3 regions of the Pseudomonas sp. BN515 genome follow, and region 1 is predicted to be linked to each of the others. Evidence: predicted binding sites of a transcription regulator. Region 1 holds the regulator's gene; each other region holds the start of a gene.
What was found. Region 1 encodes FliA, which starts transcription of late flagellar genes. Its sites were predicted from a motif close to CTAAAGTTTNNNNNNNNNNNGCCGNTAA; they were not measured.

Region 1 (10,312 bases):
TCAGCACACCGAGCAGCGGCGGGCTGTCGATGATGGCGTGGTCGAACTGCTGCCAGAGCTGCGCCAGGCTCTTGGCGATCACCAGGCCGAGGCCATTCTGCCCCGGCGACTGACGTTCCAGGGTGGCCAGTGCGGTGCTGGAAGGCAGCAGGGAAATGCGTTCGTGGCTGGTCTGCAGCAGCAGTTCGCGCGGCAGGCCATCGGGCACGCCACCCTGGTGCAGGAACAGGTCGAAGCAGCTGTGTTCCAGCGTGTCCGGGTCATGCCCGAAATAGCTGGTCATCGACCCGTGGGGGTCGAGGTCCACCACCACGACGCGCTTGCCGGCATCTGCCAGCAGGCCCGCGAGGGCGATGGATGTGGTGGTCTTGCCGACTCCACCTTTTTGGTTGGCTACTGCCCAGACTCTCATCTTCTTCATCCTCCCGGCTGCGCTGGCACCGAGACTCTTCACCGGCCCTACGGGGCAGGCGACGGGGAATTGACGGCACCCGTTTCAGGGGCCTGTGCTGGCGCTGCTGGTGCAGGTTGCGTGCCAGCCCGCTTCAACGCGGCATCCGGTTTCGCATTGGCACTGCCGACACCGCTCACGGCGCGGCGCACATCGAGGTTGCGGGAAATCACCAGCACCACACGGCGGTTGCGCGAGCGCCCTTCGGCGGTGGCATTGTCCGCCACCGGCTGGAATTCACCGTAGCCCACTGCCGCCAGGCGTCCTGGTGCCACACCATCCATCGCCAGCATCCGCACGATGCTGGCGGCCCGGGCCGTGGACAGCTCCCAGTTGGACGGGAACTGCGAAGTGGCGATGGGCATGTTGTCGGTGAAGCCTTCCACATGCACCGGGTTGTCGTAGGGTGCCAGAATCCTGGCGACCTTCTCGATCAGGCTGAACGCGGTGTCATTGGGGATGGCATCGCCGCTGGGGAACAGCAGGCTGGAGTTCATTTCGATCTCCACCCAGAGTTCATTGCCGCGCACGTTCACCTGGTCGGAATTGATCAGCTCGCCAAAGGCGTCGCGCATGCTCTGGGCGATCTCCTGCAACGGATCGGCGCCCGGATCGTCGATCGACGTCTGGGTCCGCTCGCTCTCCTCCACCATGGAACGGTCCGGCTCGGTGGTGCGCGGTTTCTCCTCGCCCACGGGGATCGGCTTGATCGAACGGTCCGGCTGGTTGAACACGCCCACCAGGGTTTCGGAAAGGATCTTGTACTTGCCTTCGTTGATCGAGGAGATGGAGTACATCACCACGAAGAAGGCGAACAGCAGGGTGATGAAGTCCGCGTAGGACACCAGCCAGCGTTCGTGATTCTCGTGTTCTTCCTGATGCCGCCTGCGCGCCATGCTCCGTTCCTCAATCCATGAAGCCTTGCAGCTTGAGTTCGATGGAGCGCGGGTTCTCGCCTTCGGCGATGGACAGGATGCCCTCCAGCAGCATCTCGCGATAACGCGACTGGCGTATGGCGATGGATTTGAGCTTGTTGCCGATGGGCAGCAGCAGCAGGTTGGCGAAACCGACGCCGTAGATGGTGGCGACGAAGGCCACGGCTATGCCGCCGCCGAGCTGACTGGGATCGGCCAGATTGCCCATGACGTGGATCAGCCCCATGACGGCGCCGATGATGCCGATGGTGGGGGCGTAGCCGCCCATGCTCTCGAATACCTTGGCGGCCTGCAGGTCGCGGCCTTCCTGGGTGAAGAGGTCGACTTCGAGGATGCTGCGGATGGACTCCGGCTCGGCGCCATCCACCAGCAGTTGCAGGCCTTTGCGAGCGAAGGGATCGGGCTCGCCGTCAGCCACGGGCTCCAGGCCCAGCAGGCCTTCCTTGCGCGCAGTCATGCTCCAGTTCACCACGCGGGTGATGCCACCGGCGAGGTCCACCTGGGGCGGGAAGAGAATCCAGCGAATGATGGCCAGGGCACGCTTGAAGATGCTCATGGGCGTCTGCAGGAATGCCGCGCCCAGGGTGCCGCCCAGGACGATCAGCGCCGCCGGCCCATTGAGCAGGGCCGCGGCGTGGCCGCCTTCGAGGTAATTGCCGCCGATGATGGCGACGAAGGCCAGGATTACCCCGATGAGGCTCAGTACATCCATTACCTGGGTTTCTCCATCACATGCACGCCTCGACCAGGTGGCGACCGATATCGTCCAGGCCATAGACGGCGTCGGCCAGGTTGGCCTTCACCACCGCCATGGGCATGCCGTAGATCACGCAGCTGGCTTCGTCCTGGGCCCAGACCTGGCTGCCGCCCTGCTTCAGCAGACGCGCGCCTTCCCGTCCATCGGCGCCCATGCCGGTCAGCACCACGGCCAGGACCTTGTCATTGTAGGACTTGGCCGCCGAGCCGAAGGTGATGTCCACGCAGGGCTTGTAGTTGAGGCGCTCGTCACCGGGCAGGATGCGGACCAAACCACGGGCGTCGACCATCATCTGCTTGCCACCGGGCGCCAGCAGGGCCAGGCCTGGGCGCAGCACGTCGCCATCCTCGGCTTCCTTGACGGAAATCCGGCAGAGCTTGTCCAGGCGCTCGGCGAAAGCCTTGGTGAAGGCCGCCGGCATGTGCTGGATCAGCACCAGGGGCGCCGGAAAATTGGCCGGTAGTTGGGTAAGCACGCGTTGCAGGGCAACCGGCCCGCCGGTGGAGGTGCCGATGGCGACCAGCCGGTAGGCCTTACGCTTTGGGGCGGCGGAGCTGGCCGGGGCAGCTGGCGCGGCATGGCTCGGCTGTGCCGGGACATGGGCCGGACGCGCCGGGGCGCTGCTGGCCGGAGCCGGACTCGGATGGGCCGAGTGCGCCGGCGCGCTGAAACTGCTGTAGCGGCGGTTGCTGCGCGCGATGCTGTGCACCTTCTCGCAGAGCAGCTGTTTGACCTTCTCAGGGGTGCGCGAGATGTCCTCGAAGTTCTTCGGCAGGAAGTCCACCGCACCGGCATCCAGGGCGTCGAGGGTGACGCGGGCGCCTTCGTGGGTCAGCGAGGAAAACATCAGGACCGGCGTCGGGCAGCGCTGCATGATGTGCCGCACTGCGGTGATGCCGTCCATCATCGGCATCTCGTAGTCCATGGTGATGACATCGGGCTTGAGCGCCAGCGCCTGGTCAATGGCTTCGCGGCCATTGGTGGCAGTGCCCACCACGTGGATATTGGGGTCGGAAGAAAGGATTTCCGAGACACGGCGGCGGAAGAACCCGGAGTCATCCACCACCAGAACCTTGACTGCCATAAGAAAAAAGCTCCTAGCGGGCGGCCAGTCCTGGCCGCCCCAGATCAACCACGGCGTGCGTAATGCTTGAGCATGCTCGGCACGTCGAGGATCAGCGCGATACGGCCATCGCCGGTGATGGTGGCGCCGGACATGCCCGGCGTGCCCTGGAGCATCTTGCCCAGCGGCTTGATCACCACCTCCTCCTGGCCCACCAGTTGGTCGACCACGAAGCCGATGCGCTGGGTGCCCACGGAGAGGATCACCACATGGCCCTCGCCCTGCTCTTCCACCGCGGCGTCACGTACCAGCCAGCGCTTGAGGTAGAACAGCGGCAGTGCCTTGTCGCGGACGATCACCACTTCCTGGCCGTCCACCACGTTGGTGCGGGACAGGTCGAGGTGGAATATCTCGTTGACGTTGACCAGTGGGAAAGCGAAGGCCTGGTTGCCCAGCATCACCATCAGGGTCGGCATGATCGCCAGGGTCAGCGGGACCTTGATGACGATCTTCGAGCCCGAGCCCTTCTGCGAGTACACGTTCACCGTGCCGTTGAGCTGGGAGATCTTGGTCTTCACCACATCCATGCCGACGCCACGGCCGGACACGTCGGAAATCTCGGTCTTGGTCGAGAAGCCCGGGGCGAAGATCAGGTTGTAGCACTCCAGCTCGGTCAGGCGCTCGGCGGCGTCCTTGTCCAGCAGCCCCTTCTCCACCGCCTTGGCACGCAGCACGGCTGCATCCATGCCCTTGCCGTCGTCGGTGATCATCAGGAGGATGTGGTCGCCTTCCTGCTCGGCGGACAGCACCACGCGGCCAGTACGCGGCTTGCCGGCGGCCTCGCGCTCGTCCGGGGATTCGATGCCGTGGTCGACGGCGTTGCGCACCAGGTGCACCAGCGGATCGGCCAGGGCCTCGACCAGGTTCTTGTCGAGGTCCGTGTCCTCGCCCACCAGTTCGAGGTTGATTTCCTTCTTCAGGTTGCGCGCCAGGTCGCGGACCAGGCGCGGGAAGCGACCGAAGACTTTCTTGATCGGCTGCATCCGCGTCTTCATCACGGCGGTCTGCAGGTCGGCGGTGACCACGTCCAGGTTGGACACGGCCTTGGCCATGGATTCATCGCCGCTGTTGGCACCCAGGCGCACCAGGCGGTTACGCACCAGCACCAGCTCGCCGACCATGTTCATGATCTCGTCCAGGCGCGCGGTATCCACCCGTACGGTGGTTTCCGCCTCGCTGGCCACGGCAGGACCGGCCGCGCCGTTACCGGCAGCGGGCGCTGCAGCCTGGCGCGGCGCGGGGGCGGGTTCCGCCTTGGGCGCCGGCTTGGGTGCAGGTGCGGGAGCCGGACGGCTCACAGCAGGCGCAGGGACAGGCTCCTCGCTGGCACCGTTGAACTTGCCCTTGCCATGCAGCTGGTCGAGCAGTGCTTCAAATTCGTCGTCGGTGATGTTTTCGCCACCGGCAGCGGGAATGGCCGGCACGGCGGGAGCTGCGGGCGCAATTGGAGCGCTGGCGGTCGCTTCCACGGCACCGTTGAACTTGCCCTTGCCGTGCAACTGGTCGAGCAGGTCTTCGAACTCGTCATCGGAGATATCGTCACCCGCACCGGCAGTGGCCAGCGCCGAGGCGGACGCGTGGGCGGCGACAACGGCTTCCGGCTCAGCGGCACCGACGAACTTGCCTTTGCCGTGCAGCTGGTCGAGCAGCGCTTCGAATTCGTCGTCGGTGATTTCATCAGTGGCGGCGGCGACCGGTTCGGCGGCCTTGCCAGCACTGTCACCCAGCGCATCGAGCAACTGCTCGAACTCGCTGTCGGTGATATCGGCGGTAGCTTCTACGGGAGCCGGTGCTTCGACGGGCGCAGCGGTCGCCGGAGCGGCAGCTACGGGGGCAGGCTCGGCACCGGCCGGCTCGGCCAGTCGCGACAGGGCTGCCAGCAGCTCCGGAGTGGCGGGCGTCGGTTCACTGCGCTCGCGCACTTCGCTGAACATCTCATTGACCGTGTCCAGGGCCTGCAGCACCACGTCCATCAGTTCAGCATCCACGCGGCGTTCGCCCTTGCGCAGGATGTCGAAGACGTTCTCGGCGATGTGGCAGCACTCCACCAGGGCATTGAGCTGGAGGAAGCCGGCACCACCTTTCACAGTGTGGAAACCACGGAAAATCGCGTTGAGCAGGTCCATGTCGTCCGGGCGGCTTTCCAGCTCGACCAGCTGCTCGGACAGTTGCTCCAAAATCTCGCCGGCCTCTACCAGGAAGTCCTGGAGGATTTCTTCATCGGCGTCGAAGCTCATATGAGCGCTCCCTAAAAGCCAAGGCTGGATAGCAGATCGTCGACGTCGTCCTGTCCGGACACCACGTCTTCACGTATATCGGCATGGATCTGCGGACCTTCACCCCTGGAAGGACTTTTTTGTTGTTCCAGCTCGGCGCGCAGTACGGCATGGTCGTGCTCGATGCCGGCATATCGATCGACCTGGCTGGCCATCATCACCAGCTTGACCAGGTTGCTTTCCACCTCGGTGACCAGTTGGGTCACGCGCTTGATGACCTGACCGGTGAGGTCCTGGTAGTCCTGGGCCAGCAGGATGTCATTCAGCTTGCTCGACAGGGCGTCGGTATCGCGTTGGCTGCGGGCAAGGAACTGCTCGATGCGGCGAGCCAGGTCGCGGAACCCGTCCGCGCCGATTTCCCGGCGCATGAAGCGGCCCCACTCCTCGCCCAGCTGCTGGGCTTCGTCGCTCAGGCCGTTGAGCAGCGGCGCGCTTTCCTCCACCAGGTCCATGGTGCGGTTGGCGGCCTTCTCGGTCATGTGCACCACGTAGGAAAGGCGGTCGGTCGCGTCGGCGATCTGCGACATTTCCTGGGCGTGGGGCAGATGCGGGTCGATCTGGAAGTTGACGATGGCGTTGTGCAGCTCACGGGTGAGCTTGCCGACTTCCTGGTAGAGGCCGCGATCACGGACGTGATTGAGTTCGTGGATGAGTTGCACGGCGTCTGTGAAGTTGCCTTTCTCGAGGCTTTCCACCAGTTCCCGCGCACGGTCTTTCAGGGTCGACTCGAAGTCTCCCAGCAGGTGTTCATTCTGGTCCATGGTGCCCTCGCGGCTGACATCAGCCGTTGACCCGCTCGAAGATCTTCTCGATTTTTTCTTTCAGCACCTGAGCGGTGAAAGGCTTGACCACATAGCCATTCACACCGGCCTGGGCCGCTTCGATGATCTGGTCACGCTTGGCTTCGGCAGTCACCATCAGGACCGGCAGGTGCTTCAGGCGCTCGTCGGCACGCACGGCGCGTAGCAGATCGATGCCGGTCATGCCGGGCATGTTCCAGTCGGTCACGAGGAAATCGAAGTTACCGCTGTGCAGCATCGGCAGGGCCGTGGTGCCGTCATCGGCTTCAGCGGTATTGGTGAAACCCAAGTCGCGCAAGAGGTTCTTGATGATGCGTCTCATCGTCGAGAAATCGTCAACGATGAGGATTTTCATGTTCTTGTCCAAGTCGACCTCCGTACAGTCTCAAACGCCCCTCTTGCCGGGTGCGCCGTTCAAATCTGAAAGCGGTGTGCCGTTCAGCGCGCGCGCCATTCGCTGAGCCGTGCGCGCAAACGTGCCGCGCACTGGCTATGCAACTGGCTGACACGCGATTCGCTGACCCCCAGCACTTCACCGATTTCCTTCAAGTTCAGTTCTTCGTCGTAATACAGCGCCAGCACCAGGCGCTCACGCTCCGGCAGGTTCGCGATGGCATCGGCCAGCGCAGCCTGGAAGCGTTCGTCTTCCAAATCATGGGAAGGTGAAAATTGGGTGACACCGGCGTCCTCGCGCAGACCGCCCTGCTCGCCTTCCTGCAACAGGTCATCGAAGCTGAACAGGCGGCTGCCCAAGGTGTCGCTCAGGATGCCGTAGTAGTCTTCGAGACTCAATCCAAGTTCGGCAGCAACTTCCTGATCTTTAGCGTCGCGTCCTGTTCTTGCCTCGATGGTGCGAATGGCGTCGCTCACCATGCGGGTATTGCGGTGCACCGAACGCGGTGCCCAGTCGCCCTTGCGGACCTCGTCGAGCATGGCTCCGCGAATGCGGATACCGGCGTAGGTTTCGAAGCTGGCGCCCTTGGTGCCGTCGTATTTCTTCGAGGCTTCGAGCAAGCCGATCATCCCGGACTGCATCAGGTCTTCCACCTGTACGCTGGCTGGCAGGCGCGCGAGCAGGTGATAGGCGATGCGCTTGACCAGGGGGGCATAGCGCTCGATCAACTGATGCTGCGAATCCCTTGCCTGAGCCTTGCCGTACATACGCAGTCCAGTGGCGGGTGTCATACAGGGCTTTCCGCAGAGGGCTGCTTGACCAGCCGCTCGACGAAGAACTCCAGGTGGCCCCGCGGATTGGCCGGCAGCGGCCAGCTGTCGACCTTCTGCGCGATGGCCTTGAAGGCCAGCGAGCACTTCGAGCGCGGGAAGGCTTCATAGACCGCGCGTTGCTTCTGCACGGCCTTGCGCACCGACTCGTCGTACGGAACGGCGCCTACGTACTGCAGGGCGACGTCGAGGAAACGGTCGGTGACCTTGGTCAGCTTGGCGAACAGGTTGCGCCCTTCCTGCGGGCTGTGGGCCATGTTGGCCAGCACGCGGAAGCGGCTCATGCCGTAGTCGCGGTTGAGCAGCTTGATCAGCGCGTAGGCGTCGGTGATGGAGGTCGGTTCGTCGCAGACCACCACAATCACTTCCTGCGCCGCACGGACGAAGCTGACCACCGAATCGCCGATACCGGCGGCGGTGTCGATCACCAGCACGTCGAGGTTGTCGCTGATTTCGCTGAATGCCTGGATCAGGCCGGCGTGCTGCATGGGCGAAAGCTGCACCATGCTCTGGGTGCCGGAGGCGGCCGGGACGATGCGGATGCCCCCCGGTCCCTGCAACAGCACGTCGCGCAGGTCGCATTCGCCATTGATCACATCAGCCAGTGTGCGCTTGGCGGTGAGGCCGAGCAGGACGTCGACGTTGGCCAGACCGAGGTCGGCGTCCAACAACATGACGCGGCGGCCGAGATCGGCCAGTGCCAGCGATAGGTTCACCGACACGTTGGTCTTGCCGACGCCACCCTTGCCGCCGGTCACCGCGATCACCTGTACGGGATGCATACTACCCATTTCAAATACCTTGCCTTAGGTCGACTGGGCCATTTGGCTGTCCAGCACCGCCCCTCTGGGCGGCTTACACATTCTTCAACCGGCGCGCCGCGCCGGATTCTGATAAAGCCCGGCGAACAGGTCGGCCATGGCTTCTTCACTCGGGTCTTCCGGAGCCTGAAGGCTGACCGCGCGGCTCACCAGCTGGTGGCTGCGGGGAACCTGCAGATCATCCGGAATTCGCGGGCCGTCGGCCAGATAGGCTACCGGGAGATGCTGGCCGATAGCCAGCCCCAAAACCTCGCCCAGGCTGGCCGCTTCGTCCGCCTTGGTAATGATGCAACCGACCAGGCCGCAACGCTTGTAGCTGTGATAGGCCGCCTTGAGCACCTGGCTCTGGCTGGTAGCCGCCATCACCAGGTAATTCTTCGCGTTTATCGCCCGGCTGGCCAGCGCTTCGAGCTGCATGGTCAGGGCCGGATCGTTGGTTGGCAGACCAGCGGTATCGATCAGCACAACGCGCTTGCGCGTCAGGGGAGCCACGGCCTGGGTCAGGGACTGGCCCGGGTCGACCAGGGTCACCGGCACATTGAGGATACGGCCAAGGGTCTTGATCTGTTCCTGGGCGCCGATGCGGAAACTGTCCATGCTCACCAGGGCGACGTTCTGCGCGCCGTACTTGAGCACGTAGCGGGCAGCCAGCTTGGCCAGGGTGGTGGTCTTGCCCATGCCGGCCGGGCCGACCAGGGCGATCACACCGCCCTCTTCCATCGGCTCGATCTGCGGGGTGCGGATGGCGTGTGCGAGGTGCGCCAGCAACATGCGCCAGGCCTGGCGCGGATCGCTGACCTTGGCCACCTTGTCCAGCAGGGCGCGCGCCAGTTCGGCCGGCAGGCCCATGCGCTGCAGGCGGCGCCAGAGGCTGGCCTGCTGCGGACGGCGGCTCTGCATCTGGCCCCAGGCGATGGAGCCCAGCTGCACTTCGATCAGTTCGCGCAGGCCGCTCAGCTCGAAACGCATTGCGTCCAGGGCAGCCTGGTCCACGCCGGCAGATTTCGGCGCGCTGACCGGCTCCACCGGGCGCGGCACGGCGCGCGGACGCTCGATGGCGGCGGCCAGGGCGGATTCCGGCAGTTCCGGCTCGATGGCGGTCAGCGGCTGGCCGGCGAACAATTGACGGTCCTTGCCGGCATCGGCGATGGCACGGGTCGTCAGTTCGGCCTGGGCCTGGGCGATGCGCGCCTGGGTCTTGCGCAGTTCGGCTTCGAGGGCCGGGTTCGGCTTGCTCGGGGCCGGCGCGGGCAGCGGGTAGTCCAGCGCCGCGGTCAACTCGACACCGCCGGCAACCCGACGATTACCGATGATGGCGGCATCCGCGCCCAGTTCATCACGCACCAACTTCATGGCTTGACGCATATCGGCGGCGAAGAAACGTTTGACCTGCATGGTCCTTGACCTCGGTTAGTTCTGCCCCACAGTCGCGACTATGGTGACCTGCTTGTTGTCCGGTATTTCCTGGTAGGCCAGTACGTGCATGGTTGGCACGGCGAGCCTTGCGAAGCGCGACATCATCGCCCGGATCGGCCCGGCCACCAGCAGGATCGCCTGCTTGCCGAGCATTTCCTGGCGCTGCGCCGCTTCCACCAGGGAACGTTGCAGCTTCTCGGCCATTCCGGGTTCGAGGAGAACGCCATCTTCCGAACCTTGTCCGGCCTTCTGCAGGCTATTCAGCAATATCTGTTCCAACCTGGGTTCCAGAGTGATCACAGGCAGCTCCGGCTCTAGTCCCACAATGCTTTGCACGATTGCACGGGACAGCGAGACACGAGCCGCCGCCACCAGCGCGGCGGGATCTTGACTCTTGGGTGCCACGTTGGCGATGGCTTCGGCGATGGTGCGGATGTCGCGTACCGGCACCTGCTCCTGCAGCAGCGCCTGGAGCACCTTGAGCAGCGTGGACAGCGACACCATGCCGG
Region 2 (10,312 bases), on a different contig from region 1:
CTGCAACTGGACGAAGGGCGCCAGTGCGTCAGCCGCAATGGCGAGGAAGTCCAGCTGACCGCCGCCGAGTTCCGCCTGCTGCGCTACTTCATGTTGCATCCCGGCCAGCTCCTGTCGAAGAGCCACCTTGCCGAACACCTCTACGACGGCGAGACCGAGCGGGATTCCAATGTGATCGAGGTGCACGTCAATCATCTGCGCCGCAAGCTCGGGCGCGAAGTCATCGAGACGCGAAGAGGGCAGGGCTACCGTTTCACCGGTGAGGGCCGATGAGGTCGATCCAGCGCCGGCTCAGCCTGGGGCTGATCGGCGTTCTGCTGCTGGTGGGGTTGGCCCTGGCTCAGACCAGTCTCTGGCTGTTCGATCTCGGCTTGCGGCGCTATCTGGCCGAGGGCATGCGCAGCGAAGCTGAGTTGCTGCTGGGAGCGCTGGTGCGTGGTCCCAGCGGCATCCAGCTGGACGAGAAACGTCTCAATCCCGCCCATCAACAGCCCTATTCGGGCCGCTATTTCATCATCGAACTGGACGAGGAGCCCTGGCGTTCCCGTTCCCTCTGGGATGCCGAACTGCCCATGCCGTCTCAGAAGGGGCTCGCTCCGCAATTGTTGCCGGGGCCGGATGAGCAGGAGTTGCTGGCCTGGCGCGGTGACTACAAGCGCTTTGGCCGCCAGGTTCGCATTGTCGTCGCGCAGGATTACACCCCGATTCTGGAAAGCTTCCGTCGCGTGCAGTGGACGGGCTTTGCCCTGGGCGCGGCGGGCCTGTTGCTGATTCTCGCCCTGCAGCGCATTACCGTGCGCCGGGCATTGCGTCCATTGGAGGACGTTCGCCAGCAGATCGCCCAGCTGCATCAGGGGCAGCGCAGCGAACTGGACAACCAGGTGCCTGAGGAGCTGGAACCGCTGGTGGCGCAGATCAACCATCTGCTCAGCCATACCGAAGACACCCTCAAACGCTCCCGAAATGCCCTGGGCAATCTCGGCCATGCGCTGAAAACTCCTCTGGCGGTGCTGGTCAGCCTGGCCGACCGCGAAGAGCTGCGCGACCAGCCCGAGCTGCGCGAAACCTTGCGTGAGCAACTGGAGCAAATCCAACAGCGCCTGGGGCGTGAGCTGGGCCGTGCGCGCCTGGCTGGCGAGGCGTTGCCGGGTGCCCATTTCGACTGCGCCGAAGAACTGCCTGGCCTGTTCAACACCCTGGCGATGATCCACGACCGTGGGCTGGACCTGGATTGGGACGCCCCCGAAGGGCTGCGCCTGCCGTGGGACCGGGAAGACCTGCTGGAACTGCTCGGCAACCTGCTGGACAACGCCTGCAAGTGGGCGGAAACCCAGGTCAACCTCACCATTCGCGGCGGGGAGGGCGGCTACAGCCTGATGGTGGACGACGATGGTCCGGGCATCGCCGAAGACAAGCGCGAAGAGGTCATCGGCCGTGGCGCACGACTGGATGAGCAGGTGATGGGACACGGCCTGGGACTTGGGATCGTGCGCGACATCGTCGAATCCTGGAATGGCCGTCTTAGCCTTCAGGAAAGCCCGCTGGGCGGCTTGCGGGTGCGCATCGAGCTCCCGGCAACAACGGCCTCGTAGGGCGCGCTTTTCCTGTAGGGGCGATTTCAATCGCCAAGCGGACCGAAGGTGCGCCTCTCAGCCTCGATGAGGCAGCTGCGCTGCCCTTGGCGAATGAATTCGCCCCCACATGGATTTTCAGCGCAGCCAGCGGGATACGCGTTGCAGCACGAGCTGACGGCGCGTTTCCCAACCACCCTCGACCACTTCATATCGCTGGCCGGTTCTCTCCAGCCAGCTGCGGCAATCCTCAAAGAAGGCCATGCGCTCCGCCAGGTCCGGTTGGCAGCGCTGGCCATCGTCTACCCATTCCACCTGCTGCGGGCTCAGCAGCAGATGGAGGTCGTAACGGCGCGCCAGCAATTCGCGCTCCAGCCAGCCTGGGCAGTCGTTGAACAGCTTGCGGCTCCATAGGATGTTGCTGAGCAGATGCGTATCGAGAATCAGCAGGGACGGCGCTTCGGAACGGGCCTTGTCTTCCCATTCGAGCTGGCCACGGGCGATGGCCGGAATGTCGGCGTAGCAGGTGTCGCGCTGCTCGCGATCGATGAAATGACGGACGTACTCGCCCACCAGCAGGCCGCCGAATTCGGCCTGAATCGCTGCCGCCAGCCAACTCTTGCCGCTGGATTCCGGCCCTGTCAGCACCAGTACCTTCATGCAGCAGCCGGCTCCAGCTCACGCCGCCAGGTACGCCAACCCTGCACGGCCAGCAGGGTGAAGAGCCCGTAAAGCGCGGCAGTGAGATACAGCTCCTTGCTGAGGAACAACCCCACGAACAGCACGTCAACCACTATCCAGAGCACCCAGCATTCCAGGCGTTTGTGCGCCATCCAGAACTGGGCCACCAGGCTGAAGGCAGTGAGCGCAGCGTCCCACCAGGGCGCGGCGGCATCGGTCCAGTTCGCCATGGCGTAGCCCAGCCCAAGGCTGCCGAGGGCGCCCGCCAGCAGGCCAAGACCCAGTGATTGCACGCTCAGGCGGCTGACCCGGCGGCCATCGTGCTGGGTGCCGCCCCGGGTCCATTGCCACCAGCCGTACAGCTGCAGGCCGGCGTAAACCAGTTGCAGGAGCATGTCCGAGTACAGCTTCACTTCGAAGAAGATCCAGCTGTACATCAGCACCATTACCAGGCCGATGGGCCAGCACCAGAGGTTTTGTCTGACGGTGAGCCAGACGGCCAGCACGCCCAGGCTGGCGGCGAGGAGTTCGAGAGGAGACAACTTACCGATTCCGAGGAAGAAAGCCGCCGATTGTAGCGGCTCCCTCCGGTTTCGGCTGGGTTGTGGCTACACGCGAAACTGACCCAACAGGTGATTCAGCTGCTCGGCCAGTTGCCCGAGGCGCTGGCTGGCGCCGGTCGTCTGCTCGGCGGCACTGGCGCTGTTGTGGGCGAGACCAGCGGCCTGGGTGACGTTCTGGTTGATGTCTTCCACGACGTGGGATTGCTGCAGCGTGGCGCTGGCGATGGAGGCGTTGAGACCGGTGAGGTTACGCAGCGCCTGGGCGATCTGCGCCAGGCTCTCACCGGCCTGGCTGGCCTGGTCCACTGTGGCGCGGGACGCCCGGCTGCTTTCGTCGATGACCTGGACTGCCGCCTCGGAGTTCTGCTGCAGGCGCTCGATCATGGTCTGGATTTCCGCCGTGGATTTCTGCGTGCGCTGGGCCAGCAGGCGGACTTCATCGGCCACCACCGCGAAACCGCGCCCCTGTTCGCCGGCGCGCGCGGCTTCGATGGCGGCGTTCAGCGCCAGCAGGTTGGTCTGCTCGGCGATGGAGCGGATCACTTCCAGCACACTGCCGATCTGGGCGCTTTCCTGGGCTAGCGTCTGGATCACTTCCACCGCCTTGGTGATGGTGGAGGACAGCTGGTCGATCTGCCGCAGGCTGCTGTCGATGTTGTCATGCCCCTGGCGCGCCTGCTCCTCGGCGTGGCGCACTTCGCTGGCGGCATGCTCGGCGTTCTTCGCCACGTCCTGCACGCCGTAGGTGACCTCGTTGATGGCGGTGGCCACCTGCTCCATCTGCAGGGATTGTTGCTCGCTCTGGCGCAGGCCCTGGCTGGCGATGCCGTCCAGGTTGCTGGCGGCCTGGTCGAGGGCGTTGGCGGCGTCCAGGGATTGGCGGATCACGCCGCGCAGCTTGCCGGTGAAGGCGTTGAAGTGACTGCCAAGGGCAGTGATCTCGTCACGGCCGTGGGTGTCCAGATTGCTGGTGAGGTCGCCTTCGCCACTGGCGATGTTGGCCATGGCAGACACCACCTCGTCCAGCGGCCGGGTGATGCTGCGGGCGATGAGGATGACCAGCAAGGCCATGACGATGGCGATGGCCAAGCCCACCGCCGACGCGCGAATGGCCTGAGCGCGGAACTCGGCCTGCATGTCGTCGATGTAGATGCCCGAGCCGATCACCCAGCCCCAGGGGGCGAACAGCTGGACGTAGGAGACCTTGGGCACCGGGTCGCTGGCGCCCGGCTTGGGCCAGCGGTAGTGAACCAGGCCCGCGCCGTTTGCCTTGGCTACTTGCACCATCTCGTTGAACAGCGCTTTGCCGTCCGGGTCCTTGTAGCCGGAGAGGTCCTGTCCCTCCAGCTTGGCGTTGGTCGGATGCATGACCATGCGTGGGGTCAGGTCGTTGATCCAGAAGTAGTCGCCCTTGTCGTAGCGCAGCGCACGCACCGCCTGCATGGCCTGCTTCTGCGCTTCTTCGCGGGGCAGGGTGCCGGCGGATTCCTGGGCCTGGTAGTACTGCAGCACGCCGGCGGCGGTCTCGACCACGTGGCGCGTCTTCTGCTCCTTGCCCTGGTAGAGGTCGTTGTAGATCTGCTGCAGCATCAGTACGCCGAGGGTGACCAGCATGAATACCGCGACGATGAGGATCAGCCAGAGACGGCGGCTGATCGGCAGGTTGCGCAAGCTGTGCATGGGGCGGGAACTCCTGGTTTCTTGTTATTGACTACGTGCCGGAAGCAGAGCAGGCCGGCTGGCCGTTTTCAATCAGCCTTTAGCCGCGATTTCCAGATGGCTCTCTGTTAGCATTTCGGCGCTTCGGGGCAAAGCTGAAGGCTCATTCGTCCCCGGAACCTGGCCGCCGGTGCCCGGTCTCATCGCCGAACGGCACGCTCGCAGCGCCAGCTACCTGCATATTCGTAACGAAAGGCCGCCAGAAGAGCGCGCCTCAGGGGAGATTTTCGATGGATTTGTGGACGGCCTTGCAGGCCATCATTCTGGGGGTTGTCGAGGGCCTGACGGAGTTCCTGCCGATCTCCAGCACCGGCCACCAGATCGTGGTCGCGGACCTGCTGGGCTTCACCGGTGAGCGGGCGATTGCCTTCAACATCATCATTCAGCTGGCGGCCATCCTCGCGGTGGTCTGGGAATACCGGCGGAAAATCCTCGACGTCGTCATCGGCCTGCCGACCCAGCGCAGTGCCCGGCGTTTCACCGTCAACCTGCTGGTGGCGTTCTTCCCGGCGGTGATCCTCGGCGTGGCCTTCTCCGACCTGATCCACCACTACCTGTTCAACCCCATTACCGTGGCGTCTGCCCTGGTGGTTGGCGGCGTCGTCATCCTTTGGGCAGAACAGCGCCAGCACCAGGTGCAGGCCGAAACCGTCGACGAAATGACATGGAAGCACGCCCTGAAGGTGGGCTGCGCCCAATGCCTGGCGCTGGTGCCGGGTACTTCGCGCTCCGGCGCCACCATCATCGGCGGCCTGCTGTTCGGCCTTTCGCGCAAGGCGGCCACCGAGTTTTCCTTCTTCCTCGCCATGCCCACCATGGTCGGTGCTGCGGTTTACTCGGGCTACAAGTACCGCGACCTGTTCCAGCCGAGCGACCTGCCGGTGTTCGCCCTGGGTTCCGTGGTGTCGTTCGTCTTCGCCATGATCGCCGTGCGCAGTCTGCTGAAGTTCATCGGCAGCCACAGCTACGCGGCGTTCGCTTGGTATCGCATCGGCTTCGGCCTGCTGATCCTGGCGACCTGGCAGTTCGGCATGATCGACTGGTCCACCGCACAGGGTTGATCGCAGCGGTTGCCTTGAAGGCGCGCCATAGGGCGCGCCTTTTGCGTTTCAGGGGGCGGGAAATTCGAGGATGAAGCGCGTCCAGCCGTCGGCGGATTCGCAGCGAATCTCACCGCCGTGGGCGCGCACGATGGAGCGGGTGATGGCCAGGCCCAGGCCGGCATGCTCGCGACCCTCGCGGCGCGCGGGGTCGGCGCGGAAGAAGCGATCGAACAGGCGCGGCAGCAGTTCCGCGGGGATTTCCGGACCGCTGTTGGCCACCGTCAGGCTGAGGCCGCGGGCATCGCTGGCCAGATTCATTTCGATGCGTCCGCCTTCCGGGGTGAAGCGCAGGGCGTTGTCCAGCAAATTGGAAAGGGCACGGCGCAACATGTCGCGGTCAGCGCTGAGCCGGGCTTCGCCACTGCGGCTCATGGCCACCTGGCGGTCTTCGGCCAGGGGGCTGAAATAGTCCAGCAGGGTGTCCAGCTCGGCGGCCAGCGCCAAGGGCTCGCGACGGGTCGCCAGCAGGCCGTGCTCGGCCTTGGCCAGGAACAGCATGTCGCCGACCATCTGGGCCAGTCGCTGGAGCTCTTCCAGGTTGGAGTGGAGGGTTTCGCGGTACGCATCCATGTCGCGATCCTGGCTGAGGATCACCTGGGTCTGGGTCAGCAGGTTCGACAGCGGCGTACGCAACTCGTGGGCGATGTCGGCGGAGAAGGCGGAAAGCCGCTGGAACGCGTCGTCCAGCCTGCCCAGCATCGCATTGAAGGCGCGCACCAGTTCCACCAGTTCCTGGGGGACCTGATCGTCGGCCAGGCGAGTGGTCAGGGAGCTGGCGGAAACCCCGGCGGCTACCTCGGCCATACGGTGCAAGGGGCGGAGGCCGCTGCGCGCGGCCCAGGCACCAAGCAGGGCGGTGGCCAGGGCGGAGAGCCCTACGGTGAGCCAGATCAGCCGCTGCATGCGTTCGAGAAAGTGCTGGTGATGGGTGATGTCCAGAGCCAGTGCCAGCCGTGGCGAAGCCGGGTCTTCCGGCCGCAGCGGCGCGCTCAGCACCCGGTAGTCGGTGCCATCCTGCTGCCAGTCATGGAGCCCATCGCGAGCCGGCGCGCGTAGGCCGTCAGCACTGTTGAACCAGTAGCTGCCATCGCGGCCTTCCAGTCGCAGGGTGAGATCCGGGTGCAGGCGCAGTTCGGCTTGCAGGGCTTCCAGCCGAGGCGCCAGGGTGGCGGGGCTGTCGACGCCGTTGACCAGGGCGCGGAAGGCTTCCAGGCGGATTTCCAGCAGTTGCTGGTCGAGTTCGATGAAGTGCGCTTCGCTGGCGCGGCTGAACAGCACCCCGGCGATCAGGGACACGGCAGCGGTGCAGGCAGCGAACAGCAGGCCCAGGCGGGCGGTGAGGGAGAGTCCGCGCATCAGCCTTCGCGCGCCTCCAGCACGTAGCCCATGCCGCGCACGGTGTGGATCAGCTTGGTGGGGAAATCGTCGTCCAGCTTTGCCCGCAGCCGGCGGACGGCCACTTCGATGACATTGGTTTCGCTGTCGAAGTGCATGTCCCAGACCTCAGCGGCAATCAGCGTCTTGGGCAGCACTTCCCCTTGGCGGCGCAGGAGGAATTCCAGCAGGGCGAATTCCTTGGTGGTGAGGTCGATGCGCTGGCCGCCGCGTTCGACCCGCCGACTCAACAGGTCGAGGTGCAGGTCGCCCAGGTCCAGGCTGGTTTCCTGGGGAGCGCTGGCGCCACGGCGGAGCAGGGTGCGCACGCGGGCAAGGAGTTCGGCGAAGGCGAAGGGCTTGATCAGGTAGTCGTCAGCGCCCAGTTCCAGGCCATGGACGCGTTCTTCCACGGCGTCCCGCGCGGTCAGGAACAGCACCGGAACCTGCAGGCCGGCCTGGCGCAGGCTGCGCAGCACCTGCCAGCCGTCGAGGCCGGGGAGCATCACGTCGAGGATGATCAGGTCGTAGCTGCCGGCGAGCGCCAGGTCTCGGCCTTCGAGGCCGTTGGTGGCGAGGTCCGCGGCCAGGCCGGCTTCGGTCATCCCCTGGCGCAGGAACTGGCCGGTCTTGGGTTCGTCTTCGACTATCAGTAACTTCATGGGTGGCTCATCGTTCGAATTGCTGCTTTATACCGCGCCGACAGGATGGGCTGGGCAAGCTGACAAAGTTGTAATGCAGCGGCGCCGTTGGTGCGGTGGATTTTTCAGCAGCCGGCCAGCTGTATACAATTGCCCGATTTCCGCATTTTCAGGTCCACCCGCCCATGCATCATCCCGCCGAACATTCGCCGCTGGGCAAGTCCAGCGAGTACGTCAGCACTTACAGCCCGGAGCTGCTGTTCCCCATTTCCCGTGTGACCAAGTGGAACGAGCTGGGGCTGACCGCTACGACCTTGCCGTATCAGGGCGTGGACTTCTGGAACTGCTACGAGCTGTCCTGGCTGACGCCGTCCGGCAAGCCGGTGGTGGCGATCGGCGAGTTCGCCATTCCGGCCGATTCGCCGAACATCATCGAGTCCAAGTCGTTCAAGCTCTACCTCAACTCGCTGAACCAATCCGTCTACACCAGCGCTGCCGAGCTGGAGCAGGTGCTGGCGCGGGACCTGAGCGGCGCGGCTGGCGCTCCGGTCGCGGTGCGGGTGCGCAGCCTGAAGGAGGTCGAGGCCGAAGGCGTCGCCGCGTCCGCGGGCATCTGCATCGATGAGCTTGATGTGGCTATCGACCGTTACGAGCATCCGCAGCCCGAGCTGCTGCGCGCCGAAAACGGTCAGGTGGAAGAAGCGCTGCACAGTCATCTGCTGAAGTCCAACTGCCCGGTTACCGGTCAGCCGGACTGGGGCACGGTGGTGGTGGAGTACCGCGGTGCGAAGCGCCTGGATCACGCCAGCTTCCTGGCCTACCTGATCAGCTTCCGCCAGCACGCTGACTTCCATGAGCAGTGCGTGGAGCGCATTTTCCTCGACCTCAAGCGCCTGCTGGAGCCGGAGCTGCTCACGGTTCACGCCCGCTACGTGCGTCGCGGTGGCCTGGACATCAACCCCTACCGCAGCACCCACCCCGTTCAGCCGGACAATCGCCGCCTGGTACGTCAGTAACGAAAACCCCGACGTGAAGTCGGGGTTTTTTCTTGTGCGCGGCCTTAGATGCCCATGTTGGCAAGGCTCTGCATGATGTTCCGCAAGGTTCCGGCCAGGGTGGGGTGACGGGTTTCGAAGCGCTCGACGGCCAGGTTGACCCCATCCACCAGGGTGGCGTCCGGCGCCATGGCGGCATCCTGGGCCAGGCGCAGTTCGATTTCCTGCATCAACTCGATCAGCGATGCGCGTTCCTCCGCATCCAGCGGTGGTTCCTGGGCCAACTGGTCGCGCAGTTGTTGCAGTTGCTGCTGCAGGCGTTCAGGCATGTCTTTCTCCCTTTGCGAATGTCTCAGGAGTGGACCCATTGAAGCATTCAAAGGTCCCTCATGCCTTAGAGATTAATCCAGCCTGGTCAGGCCTGCCTGATTCGGATCAAGCCTGAAACAAATGTACCGGGCTCAGGGCTTTTCACCCTTCTCGCGGCGGTGGGAGAGGTCCGCCAGGCAGGGCGCCAATTCGCCCAGGTGGTCGATCACCGAATGGGCGCCCAGGCGGTAGAGTTCCAGGGTGGCGGCGGCGCGCAGGCGATCGCGTTCGCTGCCTTCCAGTGCGTGCCAGTCTGCTGGTGCCAGGCCACACAGGGGGCCGCTGGCGGCGAGGCCAATGGTCCATAGACCCGCATTCAGGCCGGCCTGCAGCAGTCGCGGGTTGGCACTGATCAGGACGCAACCTTCCAGGCGCGCAACGCCCAGCCCGGCCAGGGCTTGCCAGCAGCTGTCCGGTGCCGGCCAGGGACGTGCGCCATTGATCTCGCTACCGCCTAGCCAGGCGGGTAGGGGGGTGGCGAGGCGCCAGCTGGCCGGGGTGGGGAGTTCGTCGAGCCAGGCGCAGGGCACCTGGGCGCCGCCCATCAGGTTGGCCAGTTCTTCGGGGTCAGTGACGGCTTCGGCGTGTTCCCCGGCAGCGTCCAGCAGTTGCTGCTGAAAGGCCTGGAACATTTCTTCGCTGGCGGAGCGGCCAAGGGCGTGGTCGAGGGCGGCACGAGGGGTCAGGGTGCCGGCTTCGGCCAGCTGGGAAGTAGAGAGGTCCGGCAGCAATCGGCTTAGGGCCAGCGGCAGGGTTCGGGCACCGAAATCCACCAGGCAGCCGGAAAGGCCGAAGAGGATGGCGGTGAAGGCGGGCGGTTGGCTGTGGGGCATCTGCGTCATCCTGACGAGGTCTGGCGCAGGCTAACCGCCCTGGATGACAGCGAGGTTACTGCCGCTTGCCTGCGCCCATGACCTGGCGCAGATCGTCCGGCACCGGCACGGATCTGTCAGTAGCGTGGTCGATCCACACCAGCTTGCAGTGGCCTTCGCCATAGAGCGTCGTGGGGTCCTCCAGGGTGCTCAGGCGGTGCTCCACCACCAGGCTACTATTGCCTACCGGGCCCGCGCGGAGCTCGATGACCACGGTTGCGGGGTGCACCACGGGTTTGAGGTAGGTGTGCAGGGTCTGCAGCACCACGGGGCCCTGGGGCACGTTGTTCATGGCGATGCCGAGGCTCTCGAACCAGGCGACCCGGGCTTCTTCCAGGTACTGGATACAGAGGGTGTTGTTGACGTGACCGTAGCTGTCCATATCGCCCCAGCGAACGGGGATGTGGGCAATATGAAGTAAGGT
Region 3 (10,312 bases), on a different contig from region 1:
GCCGGAGCGGTCGCTGCGCACGAACAGGTCGAGGCTGTCCTTGACCCGCACCAGTTCTTCACAGAGGGCAGTGACCACCGAGCGCATGGCATCGCGGTCGGGGCCAGCGAGACGGGCACGCTCCTCGTCCACCACGGCGGTATCGGGCAGGGCCTCGTCGAGGCGATAGCGCTCTTTCAGGGCGCGAATGCGCGGCGACTGGGCCGGGGCCTTGGCGATGTAGAACAGCAGGTTCTTCACCAGCTCTTCCGAGGCCGCCTGGTTGAAGCCATCGGCGCCTTCCTCGAGCAGACGCTTGAGTTCCTTGTCGACCTGGCGCAGCAGGTTGCGTACCGAGGAACCGTTGACCACGGAGCCATTGGCCAGGCCTTCCACCAGGCCGGAGGCGATCTGCCAGAGCGGGCCGAGCGGCGCGTCCTGGCAAAGAGATTCGAGACGCGCGAACACCCGAGCCATGTAGCCCAGGTTGGTCGCCAGGTCCTGGTTGCGGATCACGCCCACCAGGGCGGTCTGCAGCATCTGCCGCAGTTTGCGCAGTAGCACCGGCAGGTCGGCAGTACGCATGCGCGCCAGGGTGTCCATGGACAGCGCCGGCAGCACGCTGGAAAGGTCTGGGGCGAACAGGCTGGTTTCCGAGAGCAGGTTGTCGCCACGGGCAGCACGCAGGTCGTTCAGCAGCGGCAGCAGGACCATCGGCAAGTCGCGGCGGGCGCTCTGGATGCGGTCCAGGTAGGGAGGCAGCTGCAGGATGGCCTGCATCAGCACTTCCAGGGCCTCGCCCCGGTTGGCTGCGCGGCCTTCCATCAGGGCTTGGGCAAGACGCTCCATTTCTTCGGCGAGCAGGGCAGCGCCGTAGAACTCGACCATCTGCAGCGTGCCCTGGACCTGATGGATATAGGTCAGGCAGAAACGCATGCGCGTCGGATCCTGGGGATTCTCGACGAAATCCTCCAGGGCCTGTCGCGCCTGCTTCAGGGTTTCCGCGATCTCGCCCTTGACCCACTCGAGGGCGACGTAGTCGTGCCGATCAGTCATAGCCGTCTGCTATCCCTTCCGGGTGAATGCCAGAACCTGTTCATTGGGCACCGGATCGAGATCCGGGTGCTGCCACCCCACCACTTCACCGACACCCAGCACCATCAGGCCTCCCGGCGCCAGGCGTTCGGCCAGGCGGTTGAGGATTTCGCGGCGCCGCCAACGGCGAAAGTAGATCAACAGGTTCTGACAGAAAATTACGTCCATGCCGGACATTGGCGCCTTCGCCAGTTCCAGCACATTGAGCCGTGCGCAGCACACCCGTGCGGCCAGGCTCGGCACTATCTTGTAACGGCCATCGTCCTGGACCTGGAAATAGCGCTTGGTGAAGGCTGCTTCCAGTTGTTCCAGGCGCCTTGCGCCATACAGGCCCTCACGGGCCTTGGCCAGGGCGCTGAGGCTGATGTCGGTGCCGGTCACGCCGAAGTAATCCGGTCGTTCGGTACCGCCAAGGGCCTCGGCTGCCAGCATGGCCAGCGAATAGGGTTCTTCACCGCTGGAGCAACCCACGCTCCAGATCTCCAGGGGCCGGGCAAGACCAGCCTCGATACGCCCCCGCAGATAATCGGTGAGCAGCTCGAAGGAAGCCGGGTGACGGAAGAAGCGGGTCTCCTGCACGGTCAGCCGATCCAGCAGGGTCGACCATTCCACCGCGCCGCGCGGGCCATCGGTGACCTGACGGTAGTAGCTGGAGTAGTCCTGCACCCCCAGCTCACGCATGCGCGCGCTGAGATTGGCCTGGAGGAAGGAGCGGCGCTGGTCGCTGACCACCACGCCGGTACGCTCCTCCAGCAACTTCTGCCAGTCGTGGAATTCCGCTGTCGTCATGTCGGCCAGGGGTTTCAAGGCCCAGACGCCGCCTGGCTGCATGCTGTCGTGCCCTTGATTCATGGCCGTCGTGCCGCGGCCTCAGACCGCGGCGCCTCCCCTGCTCAGGCTATGTCCTGCGCTTCCGGCAGCTTGAAGCCGGAAACCGACTTGCGCATCTCGCTCGCCATCTTCGCCAGGTTGCCGATGCTCTTCGCAGTGGCGGTGGTACCGGCGGAGGTCTGCGAGGTGATCTCCTGGATCACGTTCATGGTGTTGGAGATATGGCCCGCGGAGGACGCTTGCTGACGAGCGGCGTTGGAAATGTTCTGGATAAGTGCCGCGAGGGTCTTGGATACCTTCTCGATCTCTTCCAGGGCCACACCGGCGTCCTGGGCCAGGCGGGCACCGCGGACCACTTCGGACGTGGTCTGCTCCATGGAGATAACCGCTTCGTTGGTGTCGGTCTGAATGGTCTTCACCAGCGCCTCGATCTGCTTGGTCGCGGCGGAGGAACGCTCCGCAAGGCGCTGTACTTCGTCCGCTACCACGGCGAAGCCGCGGCCCGCGTCGCCCGCCATGGACGCCTGGATCGCGGCGTTAAGGGCGAGGATGTTGGTCTGGTCGGCAATGTCGTTAATCAGGCTAACGATGTCACCGATCTCCTGGGACGATTCACCGAGGCGTTTGATCCGCTTCGAGGTGTCCTGGATCTGCTCACGGATGTTGTCCATGCCGGTGATGGTGTTGTGCACCACTTCGTTGCCCTTGTTGGCGATGGCTACGGAACGTTCCGCTACCGCCGAGGACTCGGAGGCGTTCGCCGATACCTGGTCAATGGACACGGCCATTTCGTTGATCGCGGCGGAGGCGCCGGCGATTTCCTGGGCCTGGTGCTCGGAGGCCTCGGCCAGGTGCATGGCGGTGGCCTGGGTTTCCTGGGCGGCGGCGGCCACCTGCACGGCGGTCAGGTTGATGGTTTCCACCAGCTCGCGGAGCTGGTCGATGGAGTAGTTGATGGAGTCAGCGATCGCACCGGTGAAGTCCTCGGTTACGGTCGCGGCCACGGTCAGGTCACCGTCGGCGAGGTCGGCGATTTCGTCGAGCAGTCGCAGAATCGCTGCCTGGTTACGTTCGTTCTTCGCGGCGGTCTCGGCCAGTCGGTTGCGGGTGCTCTGCACCATCACCAGACCGATGAGGATGATCGAGCCCAGGGCGAACACGGCCAGCACGTAGCCGGCGAAGGTGTTCATGCCACGGCCATTGGCCAGGTTCTCGAAGCCGGTGGTCAGAGCGGAAGCCTTGTCCAGCAGGGTCTGGGAGCCGGTGAAGATGGTGTTGGCGGATTCACGGACCTGGAAGAGTTCGGGCGAGGTTTCGAGGATCTCGTCCACAGAGCCGGATACGAACTCGAAGAGCTCGGAAATCTCCTGCAGGCGCTCCAGGGCCTCGGTGTTGGTGACCTTGGAGATCTCCATCGCCGCGTTGCCTTCGATCATGGCGCTCAGTACACGGCCGAACAGGCTGGCGTCGCGGCCGAACATGTCGGCGGCCTGAACCGAGTCATCGTCACCGGCCAGTACCTTGTTCACCGAGCCGAGGATACGTTCGGCCAGCAGCGACTGGCGCTGGGCCACGGAAACCTGGCTGGCGGGAGCACCGCTTTCCAGGAGGATGTCCACGACTTCCTCGTACTCGACCTGGAGCTGCGGAATGGTTTCGGCCAGGGTGGCGGCTACCTGGTGCAGGGAGAGTACGGTCTGCTCGCTGGCCAGGATGGCGTCGGCGTTCTTGCGCAGGCTGTCCCAGTCCTTCTGCACCACATCCATCTCGCCCTTCACGGCGACGGGTGCCGCAGGCAGGCCGGTGGTGGCGTCACCCTGTTGCAGGAAGTTCCAGCGCTTCTCGAAGTCGTTGCGCGCGTCCTTCAGCAAGGCGAAGGCTTCGGCCTTGCCCGCCGCGGCTTCACTGGAGTTCTTGGCGATACGCTGGGACAGCACGCGGAGTTCACCGGCGTGGCTGATGTATTCCTTGTCGTAGTTCGCCTGGGTGTTGAGGTACGCGAAGTTCGCGAACAGCAGCACGATGGCGACGATCAGGACCACGAAGAGTCCGGCGATCAGCGACGTGCTGCGCACCCCGGAGAACAGATTGCCTGCGTTCAGTCTTTTCATTATCGGGCCCCCGCCTGGACCAACCACTTATTCCCATGTAACGCCAAAGGGCCGGCAAAGCCGGCCCAACCTTGAAGCCTTGGCCCCGGAGACTCTGCCCCGGTGACCGGTACGGAGCGCCATGCGCCCCGCGTCGAATCTAGACAGCCACCTCGAGGAACGCCTGGTGCTGCGCGAGCGCGTGCGGGCTGAATACCAGCCAGGGCTGCTCGCGATGGAAAACGCCGTGAATGAACGGCTGGATGCTGGCCTCCAGTGGAGGAAGCGTCTCGCTGAAGGAATCCACCAGGAAATGCTGCATGCCGAAGACTTCATCGACGATCAGCCCGGCGAAGATCTCCTGATAGTCCACCACCAGGACCCGGCGCTGTTTGCGCAGCGGCGAAAGTTCGCTGCCGAAGAAGCCGCACAGGTCCATGACTGGTAACAGGCGGCCACGGACGTTGGAAACGCCCTTGACCCAGGACTTCACACCGGGAAGCGAGGTGTGGCGCGGCTCGTGCAGCACTTCGCTGACCTCGCCCATGGGCGCCACGAACAAGCGCTCGCCCATGCGAAAGCCGATGCCGCTCCAGCTCTGCACCACCTGCTGCTGCGCAGGCAGGCCAGCCGCCAGCGCGCGACAGCGCTGGTCGATCTCGAAGAGGAGCTGGAAGGGAGTCTGCGAATCCGACATGGCGACCGGCCTTGGCCTGTTTCTAATAGTTATGTTTCGGGGACCGGCGCGGCAATCAGCCGGCCAGTACCGTATTCAGGGTCTTGATCAGCGTGTCTTCTTCGATCGGCTTGGTCAGGTAGTCACGCGCGCCCTGTCGCTTGCCCCAGACCTTATCGGTTTCCTGATCCTTGGTGGTGACGATAATCACCGGAATGTGACTGGTGTCAGCGTCCTTGGTCAGTTGACGGGTCGCCTGGAACCCATTGAGACCGGGCATCACGATGTCCATCAGGACAGCGTCCGGCTTTTCCTGGCGGGCCAGGGCCACGCCGTCGGCGCCATTCTCGGCCTTGAGTACCTGGTGGCCATGCTTCTCGAGCATGGCAGTCAGCTTGTACATCTCGGTCGGCGAGTCATCAACAATCAGAATACGAGCCATTGTGTTCCCCATACGGAAAGGCTTCACCGGCCTTCAGGCCGGACTTCAGGAGGCTTGCTCCACCGGGGTGAAATCGGGGACGTGAGTCTTGATCGCGCCGAGCAGCTCTTCCTTGCTGAAGGGCTTGGTGAGGTACTGATCGGAACCGACGATGCGACCCTTGGCCTTGTCGAACAGGCCGTCCTTGGAGGACAGCATGATCACCGGGGTGGATTTGAAAGCACTGTTGTTCTTGATCAGGGCGCAGGTCTGATACCCGTCCAGGCGCGGCATCATGATGTCGACGAAGATGATGTTCGGGTGGGAATCGGCGATCTTGGCCAGGGCATCGAAACCATCAACTGCGGTGATGACCTCGCACCCCACTTTCTTGAGCAGAGTCTCGGCTGTACGACGAATCGTTTTCGAATCGTCGATCACCATGACCTTCAAACCCTCGGAATGCTGTTCCATGTTCGCCCTACCATCGCCTCGGTGAGTCGTTATTCTGCTTTATATATGTGCCTGAGGCCCTGCAACCGACGGGCTGCGACCCAATCGTCGGGCCTTTTTAGCACAGTCTCCAGACGCAAGCTACACGGCCTCTGCATCTGCGATTCTTCCCTTTCTGGGGAAGGTTTTTTCCTTGACCGCAATCAATGCCGGCGCCACCCTGAGCGCCTTATCCAACCGGCCCGCCAGCTTTGGCGCGCCCCTTGAAACCTGTTGCGGAGACCCCCCATGAGCGTTCGCCTCGGGATCGTCATGGACCCCATTGCGCAAATCTCCTTCAAGAAGGACAGCTCCCTGGCCATGCTACTGGCCGCCCAGGAGCGCGGCTGGTCACTGTTCTATATGGAGCAGCAGGACCTATACCAGAAAAACGGTGAAGCTCGCGCGCGCATGCGCCCCTTGAAGGTATTCCTCGACCCCGAACACTGGTTCGAGCTGGAAGCGGAGGCCGATACCCCGCTGGCCGAGCTGGACGTGATCCTGATGCGCAAGGACCCGCCCTTCGACAACGAGTTCGTCTACTCCACCTACCTGCTGGAACAAGCCGAACGGTCCGGCGTGCTGGTGGTGAACCGCCCGCAGAGCCTTCGCGACTGCAACGAGAAGTTCTTCGCCACCCTGTTCCCCGATTACACGCCGCCAACCGTGGTCAGCCGACGAGCGGACATTCTGCGCGAGTTTGCCGAAGAACAGCGTGACATCATTCTCAAACCCCTGGACGGCATGGGCGGTTCCTCGATTTTCCGTCACCGCGCCGGTGACCCGAACCTCTCGGTGATCCTCGAGACCCTGACCGCCCACGGCAGCCAGCAGATCATGGCGCAGGGCTACCTGCCGGCGATCAAGGACGGCGACAAGCGCATCCTGATGATCGATGGCGAGCCGGTCCCCTACTGCCTGGCGCGCATCCCGGCTGCCGGCGAGACTCGCGGCAACCTGGCCGCCGGCGGTCGTGGCGAAGCGCGCCCACTGACCGACCGCGACCGTGAAATCGCCGCCGCCGTCGGCCCGACCCTGCGGGAGAAAGGCCTGCTGTTCGTCGGCCTGGACGTGATCGGCGAGCACCTCACCGAGATCAACGTCACCAGCCCCACCTGCATCCGCGAGATCGACAAAGCCTACGACACACGCATTGGTGAACGTCTCATGGATGCGATCGCCCGCAAGCTCGATGCGCGGAGTGCTTCATAGACTTTTATGCGGACGCTCGGCAGACTTCGCCGCTAACTGAAGCAAGCTGACTGGCGATGAACGCAGCCGTGAATACCTCCTCCCAACTGTCCGCCGGCGTCCGCCCGGCGGATCGGCTGGGCTTTACCCTGTTCCTCGCCGCCGTGCTGCACGTGGCGCTGATCCTCGGTGTCGGCTTCACCGTCGGCGACCCACAGCAGATCAGCAAGACCCTGGAAATCACCCTCGCCACCTTCAAGAGCGAGGAGAAGCCGAAGAAGGCCGACTTCCTCGCCCAGGCCAACCAGCTGGGCAGCGGCACCCTGGAACACAAGGCCACGCCCAAGACCACCGAGCAGGCGCCATTCCAGGACAAGGAAATCCGCAAGACCACGCCCCCCGCCGCACCGCCCCAGGCGCCCAAGAAGGAAGCGCCCAAGGCCGCCGTGGCCACCAAGAGCCCGCAGCCGCAGAAAACCACGGTCAAACGCGAGCAGACCAAGCCCCAGCCCGAGGCCACTCCGGCGCCGTCCTTCGACAGCTCGCAGCTCTCTTCCGAAATTGCCAGCCTCGAAGCGGAACTGGACAAGGAGCGCCAGCTCTACGCCAAGCGCCCGCGCATTCACCGCCTGAACGCCGCGTCGACCATGCGCGACAAGGGCGCCTGGTACAAGGAAGAGTGGCGCAAGAAGATCGAGCGCATCGGCAATCTCAACTACCCGGATGAAGCCCGCCGCCAGCGCATCTACGGCAACCTGCGCCTGCTGGTGTCGATCAATCGCGACGGCACCCTGTACGAAGTGCAGGTGCTGGAATCCTCCGGCCAGCCGGTGCTGGACCAGGGCGCCATGCGCATCGTGCGCCTTGCCGCGCCCTTCGCCCCGTTCACCGGTGACCTCGCGGATATCGACCGCCTGGAGATCATCCGCACCTGGCGTTTCGAGCGCGGCGACCGCCTGTCGAGCAATTGAAAGCAGCAGGACGAGATTGGCTCTAGGCTTCAGGCAGAGTCCCGGCGTGGCGTGAGTCCGCGCCGCAGCCTTTTCGCTTGAAGCCTGCCGTCTTAAGCCTGAAACTAACCGACATGAAAAGCGCACCGAGCTACCTCAAGCATCACTTTCTGATCGCCATGCCGCACATGGCCGATCCGAACTTCGCCCAGACCGTCACCTACCTGGTGGAGCACAACGAGCAGGGCGCCATGGGCCTGGTGATCAACCGCCCCAACGGCCTGAGCCTGAGCGACGTACTCGAACAACTGCGCCCGGAAATCACTCCGCCGGCACGCTGCCAGGGCCTGCCCATCTACGCCGGTGGCCCGGTGCAAACCGACCGCGGCTTCGTCCTGCACCCGACCGGCCACAGCTTCCAGGCCACTCTGGAACTGGGCGAACTGGCCCTCTCCACTTCCCAGGACGTGCTCTTCGCAATCGCCGACGGCAGTGGTCCGCAGAAGAGCCTGGTAGCCCTCGGCTACGCCGGTTGGGATGCAGGCCAACTGGAAGCTGAACTCAGTGACAACGCCTGGCTGACCTGCCCGGCGGACCTGTCCATCCTCTTCGAGACCCCGTCCGAGCAGCGCCTTTCGGCGGCCGCCGCGCGTCTGGGCGTGAACCTCAGCCTGCTTACCGCCCAGGCCGGGCACGCCTGATGGCCGAACCCAAACCCCTGCGCCTGTTGCTCGGTTTCGACTACGGCACCAAACAGATCGGCGTTGCCGTCGGCCAGGCGGTCACCGGCCAGGCCCGCGAGTTGAAGGTGCTAAAAGCGCAGAACGGCGTGCCGGACTGGCAACAGGTCGAAGCCCTGGTCCGTGAGTGGCAGCCCGACGCCATGGTCGTCGGCCTGCCGCTGAACATGGACGGCACCCCCAGTGACATGAGCGCCCGCGCGGAAAAATTCGCCCGGCGCCTGAATGGCCGCTTCAATCTCCCGGTATTCACCCACGACGAACGCCTGACCACCTTCGAAGCGAAGGGCCACCGCCTGGCCCAGGGCCAGCGCGATGGCTACCGCGACCGTCCGGTGGACGCCCTGGCCGCCGCGCTGCTGCTGGAAGGCTGGCTGGCCGAGAATTCCGCAACTTCCTGATTCCGAACGCGAGGACCGCCGATGACCCTGCCCAATCCCGCCGAACTGCTGCCGAGGATGGCCAGCGACCTGCAAGCCCACCTGAAGGCCCGCAACATCGACGAACCGCGCTACATCGGCATCCGCACCGGCGGTGTCTGGGTCGCCCAGGCCCTGCTTGAACAGCTGGGCGAAAAGGGGCCCATGGGCACCCTGGACGTATCCTTCTACCGCGACGACTTCACCCAGAGCGGCCTGCACCCGCAAGTGCGCCCGTCCGCTCTGCCCTTCGAGATCGAAGGCCAGCACCTGGTGCTGATCGACGACGTACTGATGAGCGGGCGCACCGTGCGCGCCGCCCTCAATGAGCTCTTCGACTATGGCCGCCCGGCCAGCGTGACGCTGGTCTGCCTGCTCGACCTCAACGCCCGCGAGCTGCCGGTCCGCCCGGATGTGGTCGGTGCAACCCTGTCCCTGGGCGCCACTGAACGGGTAAAATTGCTCGGCCCCGCGCCGCTCACCCTCGAGCGCCAGGATCTCGCTTCACCCGCCTGACCTACCGATTTCTCGTAACCTTTCAGGGCCTGCCCCATGCCGACAGACGCCAAGCGCCCGCTGCAGCTCAACGACCAGGGCCAGCTGCGCCACTTCCTCTCGCTCGACGGTCTGCCCCGCGAGCTGCTGACGGAACTCCTCGACACCGCCGACTCCTTCCTCGAAGTCGGCGCCCGCGCGGTGAAGAAAGTCCCGCTGCTGCGCGGCAAGACGGTGTGCAACGTGTTCTTCGAGAACTCCACCCGCACCCGCACCACCTTCGAGCTGGCGGCCCAGCGCCTGTCCGCCGACGTCATCACGCTCAACGTGTCCACTTCCTCCACCAGCAAGGGCGAGACGCTGTTCGACACCCTGCGCAACCTGGAAGCGATGGCCGCGGACATGTTCGTGGTGCGCCACGCCGACTCCGGCGCCGCTCACTTCATCGCCGAGCACGTGTGCCCGGACGTCGCCATCATCAATGGCGGTGACGGCCGCCACGCACACCCGACCCAGGGCATGCTCGACATGCTCACCATCCGCCGCCACAAGGGCAGCTTCGAGAACCTCTCGGTCGCCATCGTCGGCGACATCCTGCACTCGCGCGTGGCCCGCTCGGACATGCTCGCCCTGCGTACCCTGGGCTGCCGGGACATCCGCGTGATCGGGCCGAAGACCCTGATCCCGGTAGGCGTCGAACAGTACGGCGTGAAGGTCTACACCGACCTCGCCGAGGGCCTGAAGGACGTCGATGTGGTGATCATGCTGCGCCTGCAGCGCGAACGTATGCAGGGCGGCCTGCTGCCCAGCGAGGGCGAGTTCTACAAGCTCTACGGCCTGAGCACCCAGCGCATGACACTGGCCAAGCCGGATGCCATCGTCATGCACCCGGGCCCGATCAACCGTGGCGTGGAAATCGAATCCGCGGTGGCC

Region 2: a site for FliA is predicted at 4,608-4,635, ahead of E8E91_RS22670 (methyl-accepting chemotaxis protein). Genes of this name have one in related genera too.
Region 3: a site for FliA is predicted at 4,065-4,092, ahead of E8E91_RS12450 (methyl-accepting chemotaxis protein). Genes of this name have one in related genera too.

The regions. Positions count from the first base shown of each region.
Region 1 is NZ_SSOH01000024.1:35,693-46,004, forward strand. It holds gene E8E91_RS06255 (ParA family protein) at 1-412, opposite strand, end outside; gene motD (flagellar motor protein MotD) at 460-1,347, opposite strand; gene E8E91_RS06265 (flagellar motor protein) at 1,358-2,098, opposite strand; gene E8E91_RS06270 (chemotaxis response regulator protein-glutamate methylesterase) at 2,115-3,227, opposite strand; gene E8E91_RS06275 (chemotaxis protein CheA) at 3,272-5,503, opposite strand; gene E8E91_RS06280 (protein phosphatase CheZ) at 5,515-6,303, opposite strand; gene E8E91_RS06285 (chemotaxis response regulator CheY) at 6,323-6,697, opposite strand; gene fliA (RNA polymerase sigma factor FliA) at 6,781-7,527, opposite strand; gene fleN (flagellar synthesis regulator FleN) at 7,524-8,357, opposite strand; gene flhF (flagellar biosynthesis protein FlhF) at 8,433-9,782, opposite strand; gene flhA (flagellar biosynthesis protein FlhA) at 9,798-10,312, opposite strand, start outside.
Region 2 is NZ_SSOH01000081.1:17,990-28,301, forward strand. It holds gene E8E91_RS22650 (response regulator transcription factor) at 1-273, shown strand, start outside; gene E8E91_RS22655 (sensor histidine kinase) at 270-1,592, shown strand; gene E8E91_RS22660 (AAA family ATPase) at 1,710-2,231, opposite strand; gene pnuC (nicotinamide riboside transporter PnuC) at 2,228-2,794, opposite strand; gene E8E91_RS22670 (methyl-accepting chemotaxis protein) at 2,861-4,495, opposite strand; gene E8E91_RS22675 (undecaprenyl-diphosphate phosphatase) at 4,765-5,595, shown strand; gene E8E91_RS22680 (heavy metal sensor histidine kinase) at 5,644-6,993, opposite strand; gene E8E91_RS22685 (heavy metal response regulator transcription factor) at 6,993-7,673, opposite strand; gene queF (NADPH-dependent 7-cyano-7-deazaguanine reductase QueF) at 7,838-8,668, shown strand; gene E8E91_RS22695 (DUF4404 family protein) at 8,713-8,976, opposite strand; gene E8E91_RS22700 (HAD family phosphatase) at 9,109-9,849, opposite strand; gene E8E91_RS22705 (thioesterase family protein) at 9,905-10,312, opposite strand, start outside.
Region 3 is NZ_SSOH01000049.1:1,134-11,445, forward strand. It holds partial or broken gene E8E91_RS12440 (Hpt domain-containing protein) at 1-1,035, opposite strand, end outside; gene E8E91_RS12445 (protein-glutamate O-methyltransferase) at 1,045-1,905, opposite strand; gene E8E91_RS12450 (methyl-accepting chemotaxis protein) at 1,968-4,016, opposite strand; gene E8E91_RS12455 (chemotaxis protein CheW) at 4,156-4,692, opposite strand; gene pilH (twitching motility response regulator PilH) at 4,748-5,113, opposite strand; gene pilG (twitching motility response regulator PilG) at 5,159-5,566, opposite strand; gene gshB (glutathione synthase) at 5,834-6,796, shown strand; gene E8E91_RS12475 (energy transducer TonB) at 6,853-7,746, shown strand; gene E8E91_RS12480 (YqgE/AlgH family protein) at 7,860-8,426, shown strand; gene ruvX (Holliday junction resolvase RuvX) at 8,426-8,866, shown strand; gene pyrR (bifunctional pyr operon transcriptional regulator/uracil phosphoribosyltransferase PyrR) at 8,888-9,400, shown strand; gene E8E91_RS12495 (aspartate carbamoyltransferase catalytic subunit) at 9,437-10,312, shown strand, end outside.